Regions from separate parts of the Cupriavidus sp. 10L45 genome, predicted to be linked through region 2. Evidence: predicted binding sites of a transcription regulator. Region 2 holds the regulator's gene; the other holds the start of a gene.
What was found. The regulator LexA, encoded in region 2, represses DNA repair genes until DNA is damaged. The targets are predictions, from matches to a motif close to ACTGTATNNNNATACAGT.
Positions count from the first base shown of each region.

Region 1: imuA (translesion DNA synthesis-associated protein ImuA) is a predicted target of LexA. The motif match lies at 2,920-2,937, and genes of this name have one in related genera.

Region 1 is NZ_JBFTJC010000004.1:214,249-221,024, reverse strand. It holds gene AC1DFU_RS09085 (efflux RND transporter permease subunit) at 1-1,233, shown strand, start outside; gene AC1DFU_RS09080 (DUF2880 domain-containing protein) at 1,341-1,709, shown strand; gene AC1DFU_RS09075 (DUF1579 domain-containing protein) at 1,879-2,376, shown strand; gene AC1DFU_RS09070 (hypothetical protein) at 2,408-2,707, opposite strand; gene imuA (translesion DNA synthesis-associated protein ImuA) at 2,991-3,884, shown strand; gene AC1DFU_RS09060 (Y-family DNA polymerase) at 3,811-5,391, shown strand; gene AC1DFU_RS09055 (error-prone DNA polymerase) at 5,422-6,776, shown strand, end outside.
Region 2 is NZ_JBFTJC010000007.1:330,169-336,944, forward strand. It holds gene dusA (tRNA dihydrouridine(20/20a) synthase DusA) at 1-518, shown strand, start outside; gene AC1DFU_RS15380 (hypothetical protein) at 1,301-1,564, shown strand; tRNA gene AC1DFU_RS15385 (tRNA-His) at 1,700-1,775, shown strand; gene AC1DFU_RS15390 (hypothetical protein) at 1,844-2,968, opposite strand; gene AC1DFU_RS15395 (hypothetical protein) at 3,212-3,949, shown strand; gene AC1DFU_RS15400 (hypothetical protein) at 4,163-4,336, opposite strand; gene lexA (transcriptional repressor LexA) at 4,457-5,113, opposite strand; gene AC1DFU_RS15410 (asparaginase) at 5,305-6,348, shown strand; gene rpsF (30S ribosomal protein S6) at 6,476-6,776, shown strand, end outside.

The sequences.
Region 1 (6,776 bases), on a different contig from region 2:
AAGCCGCGCGACGAGTGGCCGGACGGCTGGACCCAGGACGACATCGCCAACGCCATTCGCGAGAAGCTCAAGGCCATTCCGGGCGTGCAGGTCGTGATGGCGCAGCCGATCTCGGACCGCGTGGATGAGATGGTCAGCGGTGTGCGTTCCGACGTGGCGGTGAAGATCTTCGGCGATGACCTCGACAAGCTGCGCGAGCTGGCCGGCGAGATCGCGCGCGTGGCGGGCGGCATCCAGGGCTCGCAGGACGTGCGGATCGAGCGGATCTCGGGCCAGCAATACCTGTCGATCGAGATCGACCGGCAGGCGATTGCGCGCTACGGGCTGAACGTGTCGGACATCCACGACATCATCGAGATTGCCATCGGCGGCAAGCGCGCCACGGACATCTTCGAGGGCGAGCGCCGCTTCGCGGCGGCGGTGCGCCTGCCCGAGGACTTCCGTGACAACGTGCAGGCCATTCGCCAGCTATTGGTGCCGGCGCCGGGCGGCGTGCAGGTGCCGCTGGAGTCCGTGGCCAAGATCGAGGTCAGCGACGGCCCGGCGCAGATCAGCCGCGAAATGGCCAAGCGCCGCGTGGTGGTGATGATCAACGTGAAGGACCGCGACCTGGGCGGCTTCGTGGCCGAACTCCAGAGCGCGGCCGAGAGCAAGGTCAAGCTGCCCGAGGGCTACTACTTCGAGTGGGGCGGCCAGTTCCAGAACATGGAGCGCGCCATGGGCCACCTGAAGATCATCGTGCCGATCACCATCGCCGCGATTTTCTTCCTGCTGTTCCTGCTGTTCAACTCGCTGCGCTTTGCCACGCTGATCATCACGGTGCTGCCGTTCGCGTCAATCGGCGGGATCATCGGGCTGTTCGTGACGGGCGAGTACCTGTCCGTGCCGGCGTCCGTGGGCTTTATCGCGCTGTGGGGCATGGCGGTGCTGAACGGGGTGGTGCTGGTGTCGTACATCCGCACGCTGCGCGAGTCGGGCATGTCGCTGCGCAACGCGGTGGTGCGCGGCGCTACGCAGCGTTTCCGCCCGGTGATGATGACCGCGACGATCGCCATGCTGGGCCTGGTGCCGTTCCTGTTCTCGACCGGACCGGGCTCCGAGGTGCAGCGTCCGCTGGCCGTGGTGGTGATTGGCGGCCTGATCACCTCCACGCTGCTGACGCTGGTGATGGTGCCGGTGCTGTACCGCTGGTTCGACGACAGCAAGCCGGAGCCGCGCGACATGTCGGTGTAGGCGCGGTATGACGTTGGCCCTGACGTTGACCCCTGACGTCGCAGTACAATGACGGCCGGCCGGCACGCCACGCGTGTCGGCCGTTTTTCGTTTTTCGGAGGGATTCCATGACGTTGCCGGTTTCACGGCAGGGGCGCCGCATGCTGGTGGCGCTGGCTGCTGCCACGCTCTCGACCTTCGCCTTCGCTACCGAGGCGCCCGTCAATATCGAACTGGGCCAGCGCGGCGGACGCCCCGAGGCACCCGAGGCACCCGTGGCCTGCATGGAGGCCGTCAAGGCCAGGCTGCCGAACCCCGACCGCTTCCGCTGGGTGCGCGGCACCACGCGGCGCGTGGCGGAGGACTTCTACAGCGTGGTCGGCAACGTCGAGTTCGTGAACCAGGCCGGCGAGACGCGCAAGGGCGACGCCCAGTGTGATGTCATGCGCGCGCCCGGCAACCAGTTCATCGTGCCGAAGGTACGGCTGCCCCAGTAAATACAAGGGTTTGCGAGCCGCCAAGATGACAATGCTGTCATCTTGGCGGCTTTTTCATTGGCGCGTCTTTACACGTACGGGACCATCTCCTAAGCTCTTGTGTACGCTGTACACAAATAGGCAGCGACATCATCGACTGAATCAAACCGATCAACAGGAGACCGTTGCAATGCAGACCGAAACGACCAACGAACACCGCTGGCTGCAGAAGCTGGTGGGCAAATGGATGGCCGAAGGCGAGGCGGTGATGGGGCCGGACACCCCGCCGCAGAAGTGGAAGATTCCCGAACAGGTGGGCGCCGTGGGCGACCTCTGGGTGCAGGGCCGCTCCGAGGGCGAGATGCCCGGCTGCGGGCAGGCCGTCACGGTGATGACGCTGGGCTATGACCCCACGCGCAAGCATTTCGTGGGCACCTTCATCGGGTCGATGATGACCCATATGTGGATCTACGAGGGTGACCTCGAGGCCGATGGCCGCACGCTGACGCTGCGCGCCGATGGCCCGACCTTCACGCCGGAAGGCAAGCTGGTGCCGGGCAAGACCTCGAAATTCCGCGACGTAATCGCCTTCCAGGACGATGACAACCGCACGCTGACCTCATTCATGCAGGGCGATGACGGCGAATGGATGCAGATCATGCAGGCGCGGTATCGGCGGGAGAAGTAGGGCGCGGGGAGGGGCGTCGAAGCCGGACGCCTCAGACCCGGTCCAGTTCGTCGCTGTTCCACCAGGCGTCCAGCAGGGGCTGGAAGCGGTTGTCGGGCGCGGGCGGTATGCGCGTGCTCTTGCGCGCGGGCGGCAGTTCGCGCCCCGTCAGCTGGTAGTAGACGGCAGCCGGCAGGGTGCCCGGGCCGTAGGGCACATGGTCGATCACGCTCATCTGCCGCGCGGCCTTCAGCGCCCGGGTGGTCTCCTCCGGGGACAAGCCGCTGGCGTCAGCCAGCGCGTCGCGGCGCAGCGGACCCTCGCGCTGCAAACCGGCGATCAGAAGATGCACACATTGACGTGTATTCCGTTTCATAGGGGCGCATTTTTCCGCACCTGCCCCGCGCTGCACAATCCGGATTGACATTTGTTTGCAATCCGCCACGTCGTTTCGTGGCAGTTGCCCCACTGTAGTGGGAGATGTGGGGCCTTTTGGGCCACTTTTCGCCCAACGAGGCGGCGCGCGTTCCACTTCGGCCATGCCCCTCTTGCGCCAGCGTCGATACTGTATAAGCATACAGTAATCGTCAATCTTCCGATGGCGCACGCCCGCCGCGTGTGCCGAATTCATCACCATGACTGCGCCCCCGCACATCCTGCCTGCCGAGGAGGATGGTGCGTCTCCACTGCCTTCGCCTCCCGATCCCGTGCCCGATCACCGGGCCTCGGTGGCCGAACTCGAGCATCGCTACCCCGGGCTGTGGCGCGCCGGGCAACTGGGCCATGCCGGCCGGCTGCCCGTGTGCCCGAGCGGCTATGACGCGCTGGCGCAGGAGTTGCCCGGCGGGGGCTGGCCCGCTGGCGCGGTCACCGAACTGCTGCTCGCCCACGATGGCGTGGGCGAACTGCGGTTGCTGATGCCGGCGTTGCGCACGCTGGCCGCGGCGGGGCGGCGCCTGGCGTTCGTCAATCCGCCTTATCTGCCGAATGCCGCTGGGCTGGCGGGGCTGGCCGGCCTGCCTGCGCGACAGCTCTACTGGGTGCGGCCGCCGGCGGCCACCCCGCCGGCCTCGCGCCGCACGGACATGCTCTGGGCGGCCGAGCAGATGCTGCGCAGCCAGGCGTTCGGCGCGGTGCTGGTGTGGCTCGGCGCCGCGCGGCCCGAGGCGCTGCGCCGGCTTCAGGTGCTGGCCCAGGCCGGCGATACCGTGGTCTGGGTGCTGCGGCCCCTGCGCGTGCTCCAGGAATCGTCGCCGGCCGTGCTGCGGCTGGCGCTGTCGCCGTTGCCCGGCAACATGCTGTCGATTGCCTTCCACAAGCGCCGTGGCCCCGTGCGGGACGCGCCGCTGCAACTGTCGCTGGGCGGCATGGCGCACGTGCCCGCACGCGTCGCCACGCCCGTCACTCCCACCGCTCCTGTCACTCCCACCGCGCCTTCCGTGGTGCCCCCTCATCATGCTGCCGACGTTCTGGATCGCGGTGCATCTGCCGCGCCTGCCGCTGGACGCGCTGCAACCGAGCTGGCCTGAGGCCGCCGGTGCGCCGTCCGTCCCCGCCTCCGGCACGCTGCAACAGGCGCTGCCCGTGGCGGTGATGGCGCACGAGCGCGTGGTGCTGGCCAACGGCCCGGCCGTGGCCCTCGGCGTGGCGTTCGGCATGCGGCGCGGCGGCGTGCAGGCGCTGTCGGCGGAGGTCGTGCAACTGGAGCGCAGCCTCCCGGCCGAAGAGGCGTTGATGACCGACGTGGCGCTGACGCTGCTCCACTTCACGCCGGCCGTGACGATCGACCCGGATGCCGAATCGGCCACCGTGATGCTCGACGTCACCGCCAGCCTGCGCCTGTTCGGCGGGCACCGCGCGCTGTGCCGTGCCATCCGCGCGCGGGTGCGGCAGCTCGGCACGTTCGCGCAACTGGGCTGCGGCACCACGGCGCAGGGCGCGGCCTGGCTCGCCCGGCAGCCGCTGCGCCGGACGCGGCGCGGGATCGTGCGGCCCGCGCGCCGCGCCATCCAGCCTGCCCGCATGACGCGCCTGCTCGATGCCCTGCCCGTGGCGTGCCTGCAGACGCTGGCCGATCCGGGCTGGCTCGAGGGCGTGGGCTGCCGCACGCTGGGGCAGGTGAGGCAGTTGCCGCGCGCGGGGCTGTCGCGCCGCATCGGCACGGCACTGCTGGCGCGGCTCGATCAGGCTTACGATCAGGCGCCGGCCGGCTTTGCATGGTTCGAGGCGCCGCCTGCCTTCGCGCAGCGGATGGAGCTGCCGGGGCGCATCGAAGCGGCCGACGGGGTGCTGGCCGGCGCGCAGCGGCTGCTGCTGGCGCTGTCCGGCTGGCTGGCGGCGCAGCAGGCCGGCGTTACGCGCTGCGTGCTGGTGCTGGAGCACGAGCGCTACCGGCTGGGCCAGGACATGGACAGCACGCTCGTGCCGCTGGGCCTGGCGCAGCCCAGCCGGGACCCGGTGCATCTTTCCAGGCTGCTGCGCGAGAAGCTCGACAAGGTGCGCTTCCACGCGCCCGTGGGCGGCCTGGCGCTGCGCGTGGAGGCGATGGAGACCTGCTTGCCGCAGAGCGATTCGTTGTTCCCGGAGCCCGGCGCGGCGCCGGCCGAACTGGGCCGGCTGATCGATACGCTGATGGCCCGCCTCGGCCGCGACAACGTGCTGCAGCCTCGCCCGCTGGCCGACCATCGCCCCGAATGCGCCAACCAGTGGGGCCCTGTGGACGAGCCGCCGCCCCGCGCGCCCGCCACCGGCACGCTGCCGCCCGAACGGCCGCTGTGGCTGCTGGAGGCGCCCCGGCCGCTGCGCGTGCAGCGGCACCGGCCCGTCTACGAAGGCCCGCTGGTCATGCTCACCCGCCCCGAGCGCATCGAAGCCGGCTGGTGGGATGGCGGACTGGCCACGCGCGACTATTTCATCGCCGAACGGGCGGACGGGCTGCGCTGCTGGGTCTATCGCGAGCGCCCCGGCCATCCCACCCGCAGCGGGCAGGAAGAGGGCGGCGAATACCGCTGGTTCCTGCACGGGCTGTTCGCCTGATTTCGCCTGAATATTCCTGACGTTTTCCCCATGCTGTCGTCGCTTCCTGGCCTCTCCTCGCTGCTGCCCTCGCTGCCCGATTACGCGGAGCTGCACTGTGTGTCGAACTTCACGTTCCTCACCGGCGCCTCGCATCCGCAGGAACTGATCGCGCGCGCATTCCAGCTCGGCTACAGCGGGCTGGCGCTGACCGACGAGTGCTCGGTGGCGGGCACGGCGCGCGCGCATCACGCCATCAAGGTGCTGCGCGAGGAGATGTGGGAGGCCGTGGCGCGCAGCGCCCGCCGGCTGGCGGCGGGGCAGGCGGACGGCGAGTTCGATGATGCCGAGCTGGTCCATGCCTTCACACCCGATGGAATGGAGGGGATGGACGATGTGGACGACATGGAGGAGGGCGACCCCGACGCCTTGCCGCTCATTGACGACCACCCGGGCGACCACCCGGACGACCACCCGGGCGACCACCCGGACGACGACCCCGATGCCGCCGCGCACCGCCACCGCGTGCTGGAGGCGCGCGCCGCCGCCGCCGATGCGTTCAACGTGATCCTCGGCAGCCGCTTCACGCTGACGGCCTCCCCCGGGCAGCCCCCCGAGCCCTATGCCATGCCCATGCCGCCCCCGCGCCTGCTGCTGCTGGCGCAGAACCGCGAGGGCTTCGGCAATCTCTGCGAGTTCATCACGCTGGGCCGCACGCGCGCGGAGAAGGGCAGCTATCTGCTGTATCCGTCCGACCTCGCCAGCCCCGAGCCGGATCAGGCGCACCTGCGCGGCATGCCCGATTGCCTCGCCATCCTGCTGCCCGACTACTGCGCCGATCCCGATGTGCTGCGCGCGCAGGCGCTGTGGTGCCGGGAGACCTTCGGCGCGCGCGTGTGGATCGCACTGGAACTGCTGCAGGGCCATGCCGAGGCGCTGCACCGCACCCGGCTCCAGGCCGTGTCGGCGGAAACTGGCGTGCCGCTGGTGGCGGCCGGCGCCGTGACCATGCACGTGCGCTCGCGCAAGCCGCTGGCCGATGTGCTGACCGCCATCCGGCTCGGCCAGCCGCTGCCCGCCTGCGGCATGGCGCTGGCGCCCAATGCCGAGGCGCACCTGCGCATGCGGCAGGTGGTGTCGCGGCTCTATCCGCGCGAGGCGCTGGCGCAGACGCTGAAGATCGCCGAGCAGTGCCGGTTCTCGCTGGACACGCTGCGCTACGAATACCCCGAGGAACTGGTGCCCGACGGCGAGACGCCGATCAGCTACCTGCGCAAGGAGGTGGAGCGGGGCAGCCGCGAGCGTTTTCCGCACGGCATGGAGCCCGAGTGGGAGGCGCAGCTTGAGGGCGAACTCGAACTGATCGAGGAAAAGCACTACGAGCCGTTCTTCCTGACCGTGCACGA
Region 2 (6,776 bases):
TTATCGTCCATGCGCGCAACGCGATATTGAAGGGCCTGAGCCCAAAAGAAAATCGCGAAATCCCGCCGCTCCGTTATGAGGTCGCTTATCAGCTAAAACGCGAGTTTCCGAAACTCGAGATTCTGATCAATGGTGGCATCGTGACCTACGACGAGATCGCCGAGCATCTGCAACACGTGGATGGCGTCATGATTGGCCGCGAGGCGTATCACCAACCGTATTTCCTGTCGGAAATGGATACGCGCTTCTATGGCGCGACCACGCCTATTTCTGCGCGGCAGGAAGTGGAGTTGGCGATGCAGGACTACATCGGCGCTTTGGTGGAGCAAGGCGGTTACATGGGCGCCGTCACGCGGCACATGCTGGGCTTGCATCGTGGCATTCACGGTGGCCGGGGTTGGCGGCGTGTGCTGTCAGATGCACGTCGCATGCACGCCGCGCGTGGCCGTATCGCCGTGGACGCGCTCTTCGAAGAAGCGCGTAGCCACCTGCGTCCGGACCTGCTTGAGGCAGCCTGAGCGCCCGCCGGAATCGAAGGAAAACTCTAATTTCGAACGATCGTTCTATGCAGGGTGCCCGGACGGGTGCGTGCAGCGGTGTATTGGGCAGTCGGTGGCGTCGAATCCCGCACCAGCAAAGGGATTCCCCTAATTCGCCGCTTAGCGGGCACCTTCTTACACTGTGCTTGCCCTCGAATACAGGGCTTTCTTCAACTGATTATTGGGCCCGCCGTGTGCGGGCTCTTTTTTTGTCCGCCGTACCTTGGGTTTGCCCGAATAGTGCTCACGATCCGGGCCGACTACATTGATCCTGCCTTCAGGGCATTGAGATCGCTAATTTAAGAGTCCGCTACGGCGGGCTCTTTTTTTTCGTCCTCACATTCTGCGCGTCCCCAAAAAAAGCAGGCGACTCTTGGTTACCAAGGCCGCCTGACGGGAATGTCGAGGGGGGTCAATGTCCCTCGCGAAAGAGTATCTATCAGCACCCATTGCGCCAGAACCCTGCGTTCGTGGGGCTCTCCGCGTTTTTCGTGCGGTAGCCGATAGACATTTTGACTTGGCGAAACGGCGTTCGATGTCCCACGCTATAGACATCTGGATTTCTGAAAGTAGGTAAGCGGCGTTTTCGTCATGTTACGATGCCATCAATGCCGCGGCAGTCGGCATGTGGCCTGTGAATCCTGTGCAACCAGGGTTTCGGTGGGGGAAAAGCAAGTGGGCTGGCCGGTAGTCGGCGTCGCAGCGCGTGCACGAGCATGGGCCGGCGCGACGGATCGGAAGCGAGCCTTGGGGGATAGCACATGGTGGATGGGGAAGAGCCATTTGGCGAGGTCTTCGAGGACTTCCGCCTGATCTGGGTGGCCGAGCGTCTGCAGGACGGCAAATGGACTGCGCGGTACTGCTGGCACGCCGGCACCTCGGTGGAAGCGGGTAAAGCATTGCAGCGCGATGTGCTCAATGGCAAGTCCCGGCGACTGCTCGGCTTGTTCCCGAGCGAGGCCGAGACTGTTGCCGCAATCAAGGAGGCGGTGCTGCTCGAAGCGAAGTGGCATGGCAGTCGATAAGGCAGGCGAGGCCGGTTGAAATTTTTTGTGCGGAATACTAGCCATCCTCTGAAGATCCTTGTAGAATCTTGTTTTTCGTTGAACGGCAACGCCGGTTAGCGGAAGCGCCAGCGGCAAGCTGGCAAAACCTCTACGGTGGCTGTAGCTCAGTTGGTAGAGTCCAGGATTGTGATTCCTGTCGTCGTGGGTTCGAGTCCCATCAGCCACCCCAAATTGCTTAACAAAACGGCCACTTACTCAAGTGGCGGTTTTGCTTTTCTGCGCGCCGTTGCTACCCGCTCAGCGAGCACTCCCGTCCTGATTCCCCTCCGAGAAATAGTAGAGATGGGTGTTGTCCGGCGCTTCGGCGTGGCGACGAAATTTTTCGCTGTCCGATTCGGCGCTGGCCTTGGCCAGTTCCGCGGCTTGTCGATAGGGCATCGGCTCCTTGTCCTTCTCGACCTCCAGCAACCGCGTCTGCTCATTCACGCGCACGCTGAACCGGCCCAGGTTGTAGAACAGGTACATGGCGTAGAGATTGTCGAAGTCGCGATAGGCCCCTTGCTCCCTGCGGAAATCGAGCGACAGGACGGAGGGGAAGCGGTTGGGCAGGTCCTTGAATGCCACCTTCTCCTCTTCGCGAGGTTCCACATAGGTGGAGCTGCCGTACTTCTTGTACAGCACTACGTCCATACCGTATCCGCGCTTGCCCCATTCCTTGATCAGCTTCATCGCCATCTCCGTGGGAATATTCGCGGTCGCGGCGGCCACCACGCGTCGCCCGGATAGGACTTTGGGGCTCTTTATCGTCAAATTTTTGTAGCCGGCGCCGTACTTGAAGGCGGCGCCGATGGTCTTGGCGCAGTTCAGGCGCAAATAATCGTATTGGATTGTGCCGCTGTGATATTCGGTGTCCGTTGCCCGCCGATGGTAATCGTCGTTGATGCGGCGGAAGTAATCGACCAGCGACTGTTTTTCCTGCGTGGGCACGCCGTAGACCCGCACACCGATCACCGACCGCTTGTAGATCTCGCCATAGTCGAGGCCAAACATCGTCGTTTCCGCGATGGAGGAGGCCGTCTTGAACAGATATTCCTTCTTTGGGATGCCCGCCATCAGATTGGCGGTGTAAAAATCATTCTCGTGCTTGGGCGTGCGGTCGGCGTAGAAATTTGCCGAGTAGACAATGTCGTCGCCGAGCGTGTCGTCACGGACGCCCAGGGCGATATGGCCAGCCGATCCGCCCTTCGATGTCCCAAAGCTGATCAGTAGCTCCAGGTCGTAGGGCTCTTCGCGAAGTAGGTCGGTAATCTGATCGATATTGGCGGGCTCGGGGCCACCCTTGCTACCGAACTCAGCAGCAACCCCCGGCCCCGAAATCAGTGCGGCGATGACCAGGAGCCATGCCGCCAGGCTTGTCCTCATTGCGTCCCTTATATCGTCAGCCAGTGTCCGTCGATCCTTCACCCAAAGAATAATCGTTGATCGGCCCATGTGCCGGAAAACCGTCGGGGGCGTGGATGCACTGGGCTTTGTTCCCGGATCATGTGCGACAGCCCACATAGTGACAAGTTTTCGAGAATGATTTTCGCTACGCTTCACGGCGGGCCAAATGGTCTAATCCATATCATCTAGGCAAATCACCTATACGAAGCGCGAGGTCATGCCGTGGCGGAGCGAATTCGATTCAACCCTGATGTAGCACTGGCGGCATTTTCCAGTGTGATTCCGATGCCGACCTTGGCTGCCATTAACGCGGCTATCGATCGATCCTTCGGCGAACAGCCCGAGCGTGCCGAGCCATTCGCAATGGCTGAGTTACTACGTCGCAATGAAGCCTTCCGCAAGCTCGAGGAGACGGTGTGCGCCGAGACTCGGGCCATGGCCACCACGCTCCTGAAGAAGTCGCTGCGTTGGGAAGCGTTCCACGTGATTCGTTGTGCCAGCACGTATACGCGCAACGAGAGCCATTGCCGCCACTACGATTCGCATCTGCTGACGCTGCTGATTCCGCTGAAGCTCGCCCCCGATGGCGTTTGCAACGGTGATCTGCTGGTTTATCACCCGCCACGGCTGGCGGTATCCACTGTGGCCAATGTTTTTTGCAAGCTTCGTCATGGCATTCAGCGCAATCTGCCGTTTCCCATCAGAAAATGGCTGACGCTACGGGATCTGCGCCGTGGCCGCTGCAACCGCGTGCCGGTGGAGCCGGGCAGCGTCTATGTCTTCAACGGCTTTGTGCTCCAGCATGCCAACCTTGATGTGGAAGTTGGCGAGCGCCGGTCGTTGCTGATTCACTACTACGACCCTGGCTACTCGGCGGGTCTGAGCGGGACCGTGCGGGGCGTGCGTATGCTGTGGGACCGTCTGCGCAAGAACATGACTGGCATGTATCCTGGTACCTGATCCAGCCGGGGAGGGCGAAAAAAAACCGGCACTCGGCGGGGTCGACAAGTTCCGGTTTCGCGCATCGGCGCCAATGCGCCAGTACTACGGATGCGCGCCATCGAGTGTAAAGCACCTCTCACGACGAATTAAACGTTCTCTTAATTTCACGTGGTGGGCTCGCAACTGCACTATTTACAATGATTTGGGCGACGCGGATCCGCCGCTAGCGGTTCATGCGTCCAGTTTGTCGGGCATATCCGCAAGTTCCAGCATCCGGCAGATTGCAGCCATGCTGCCGACCATCGTACGACGCTGGGCGCCCTGGTAGACGCGCACGCCCTTGGTTTGGCGGAACGGCACGGGCTTGACCGGGCGGCGGGAAGCGGTGTGGTTGACTGGCAGCATGGCGGCACCTCGAAGTTTGCGACAGCAGGAGTCCACGCCCGTCGTCCGGAGAGAACGGGGCGGCGTTGGCACTGCAAAACTGGGGACCAGGACAGGCGGCCGCCCGTCCGGTCTCGGAAGTCAGAAGCCCGAGGAGCGGATTAGCCCGACGGCGATGCCTTCCAGCGAAAATTCCTCGCGGCCGGCCTGCACCACGATATTCTCGAAATCCGGGTTTTCGGCGATCAGCTCGATCATGTCGCCGCGCCGCTTCAGGCGTTTGACGGTCACATCGTCGCCGATCCGCGCGACGACGATCTTGCCGTTGGCGGCTTCGCTGGCTTTCCTGACGGCGAGCAGGTCGCCGTCGAGGATGCCGGCATCGCGCATGCTCAGGCCCCGCACGCGCAGCAGGTAATCAGGTCGATCATCAAATACCGAGGCGTCTACCTGGTACTGACGGTCGATGTGCTCTGCGGCAAGGATCGGGCTGCCTGCGGCCACGCGGCCCACGAGCGGCAGCGTCAGCTGCATCACGCCGGCCATCGGCAGCGAGAACTGGTCCGTCATCTCCGAATCGCTACGTGCCACCTTGAGGCGGATGCCGCGCGACGCGCCTGGCGTCAGCTCGATCACGCCCTTGCGGGCCAGCGCTCGCAGGTGTTCCTCGGCAGAGTTGGGCGAGGAGAAACCGAATTCGGACGCGATCTCGGCACGGGTCGGCGGAATGCCGGTGTGCCGGATCGTGTTGCGGATCAGGTCGAAGATCTGCTGTTGCCGGGGTGTCAGGGTCGCCATGGGTCGCCGGTCTCTCGTGGTGCCGAAGCACTGTATGTTTAAACAGTATGCTGTGATTTTATACAGTATCGAGTGAAGTGCAAGCACAATTTGCAGTGGCAATGTGGGGCATGCGCGACACCAGGCGGACTCCAGTGCGCCCGGCGACACGGGTTTGCGAGAGCGGCGGCCCTCGGCGTGCCACAGTTACAATCGCCTGCACCACCCGCTCACTCGCTCGATTTTCTCGCTATATGTCTACGTCATTGCCCCGCATCGTCGTGCTCGCCACCGGCGGCACCATCGCAGGCTCGTCCGCCAGCCCCGCCAGCAGTGCGCAGTACCGCGCGGCCACCGTGCCGGTCTCGTCGCTGATCCAGGCCGTGCCTGCGCTGGGCGAGGTGGCCCGTGTGGAGACGGAGCAGGTGGCCCAGATCGACAGCAAGGACATGGCCTTCAGCCTGTGGGCGACGCTTGCCGCGCGGGTGGCGCATTGGGTCGCGCAGCCCGATGTGGTGGGCGTGGTGATTACCCACGGCACGGACACGCTTGAAGAAACGGCGATGTTCCTGCACCTGACGCAGCGGAGCGCGGTGCCGGTGGTGCTGACCGCGGCAATGCGCCCGTCCACGTCGCTCTCGGCCGATGGTCCGCTGAATTTGCTCGACGCAGTGCGCGTGGCGGCAAGCCCGGATGCGCGCGGGCAGGGCGTGCTCGTGGTCCTGAACCAGGAAATTCATGCGGCCCGCGATGTCGCCAAGGCCCATACCTCGGCGGTCAATGCGTTCACGTCGCCGGCGGGCGGGCCAATTGGTTTCGTGCAGGATGCCTACGTGCGCTTTGGACGCGCGTTCGCCCCCGGCGACGCGCCAGCGCTGCCCGTGCCTACGGCGTGGCCACTTGTCGAAATCGTGGCGAGCTATGCCCAGCCGGGCAGGGTGGCCGTGGATGCGATGGTCTCGGCCGGCGTAAAGGGGTTCGTGGTGGCGGCCACCGGCAATGGCTCGGTTCATGAGACGCTGGGCGACGCGCTCGCCGATGCAGCTGCGCGAGGCGTGGCCGTGGTGCGAAGCTCCCGCACGGGCGCCGGCCATGTGGCGGGGCCGGCACGCCCGCGCCTGGCCTCGGGCGAATTCGCCTCCGCCGGCAATCTCAATCCGTACAAGGCGCGCGTGCTGCTGCTGGTGGCGCTGGCGGCGGATGCGTCGCTTGGCACCGATCCGGCTCGCCTGCAGGCTGTTTTCCGACAATACTGAGAGATTCCCAGCGTCCTGCCGGGATGCCGGCTTGCGTGCTGGCTCGGAACCGGGCTATACTCGCGGGCTATTCAACCTTGCTACACCGGACATGGCGCCCGGGTGGCTACATCCAAAAGGAGCGTCAATGCGTCATTACGAAATCGTATTTATCGTCCATCCGGACCAAAGCGAACAAGTGCCGGCGATGATCGAGCGTTACAAGCAGCTCGTCACGTCGCAAAACGGCCAGGTTCACCGCGTGGAAGACTGGGGCCGCCGTCAGATGGCCTACATGATCCAGAAGCTGGCCAAGGCTCACTACGTTTGCCTGAACATCGAATGCGGCAAGGAAACCCTGGCCGAACTCGAGCACGCCTTCAAGTTCAATGACGCCGTGCTGCGTCACCTGATCGTGCAGACCAAGAAGGCCGAGACCGCTCCTTCGC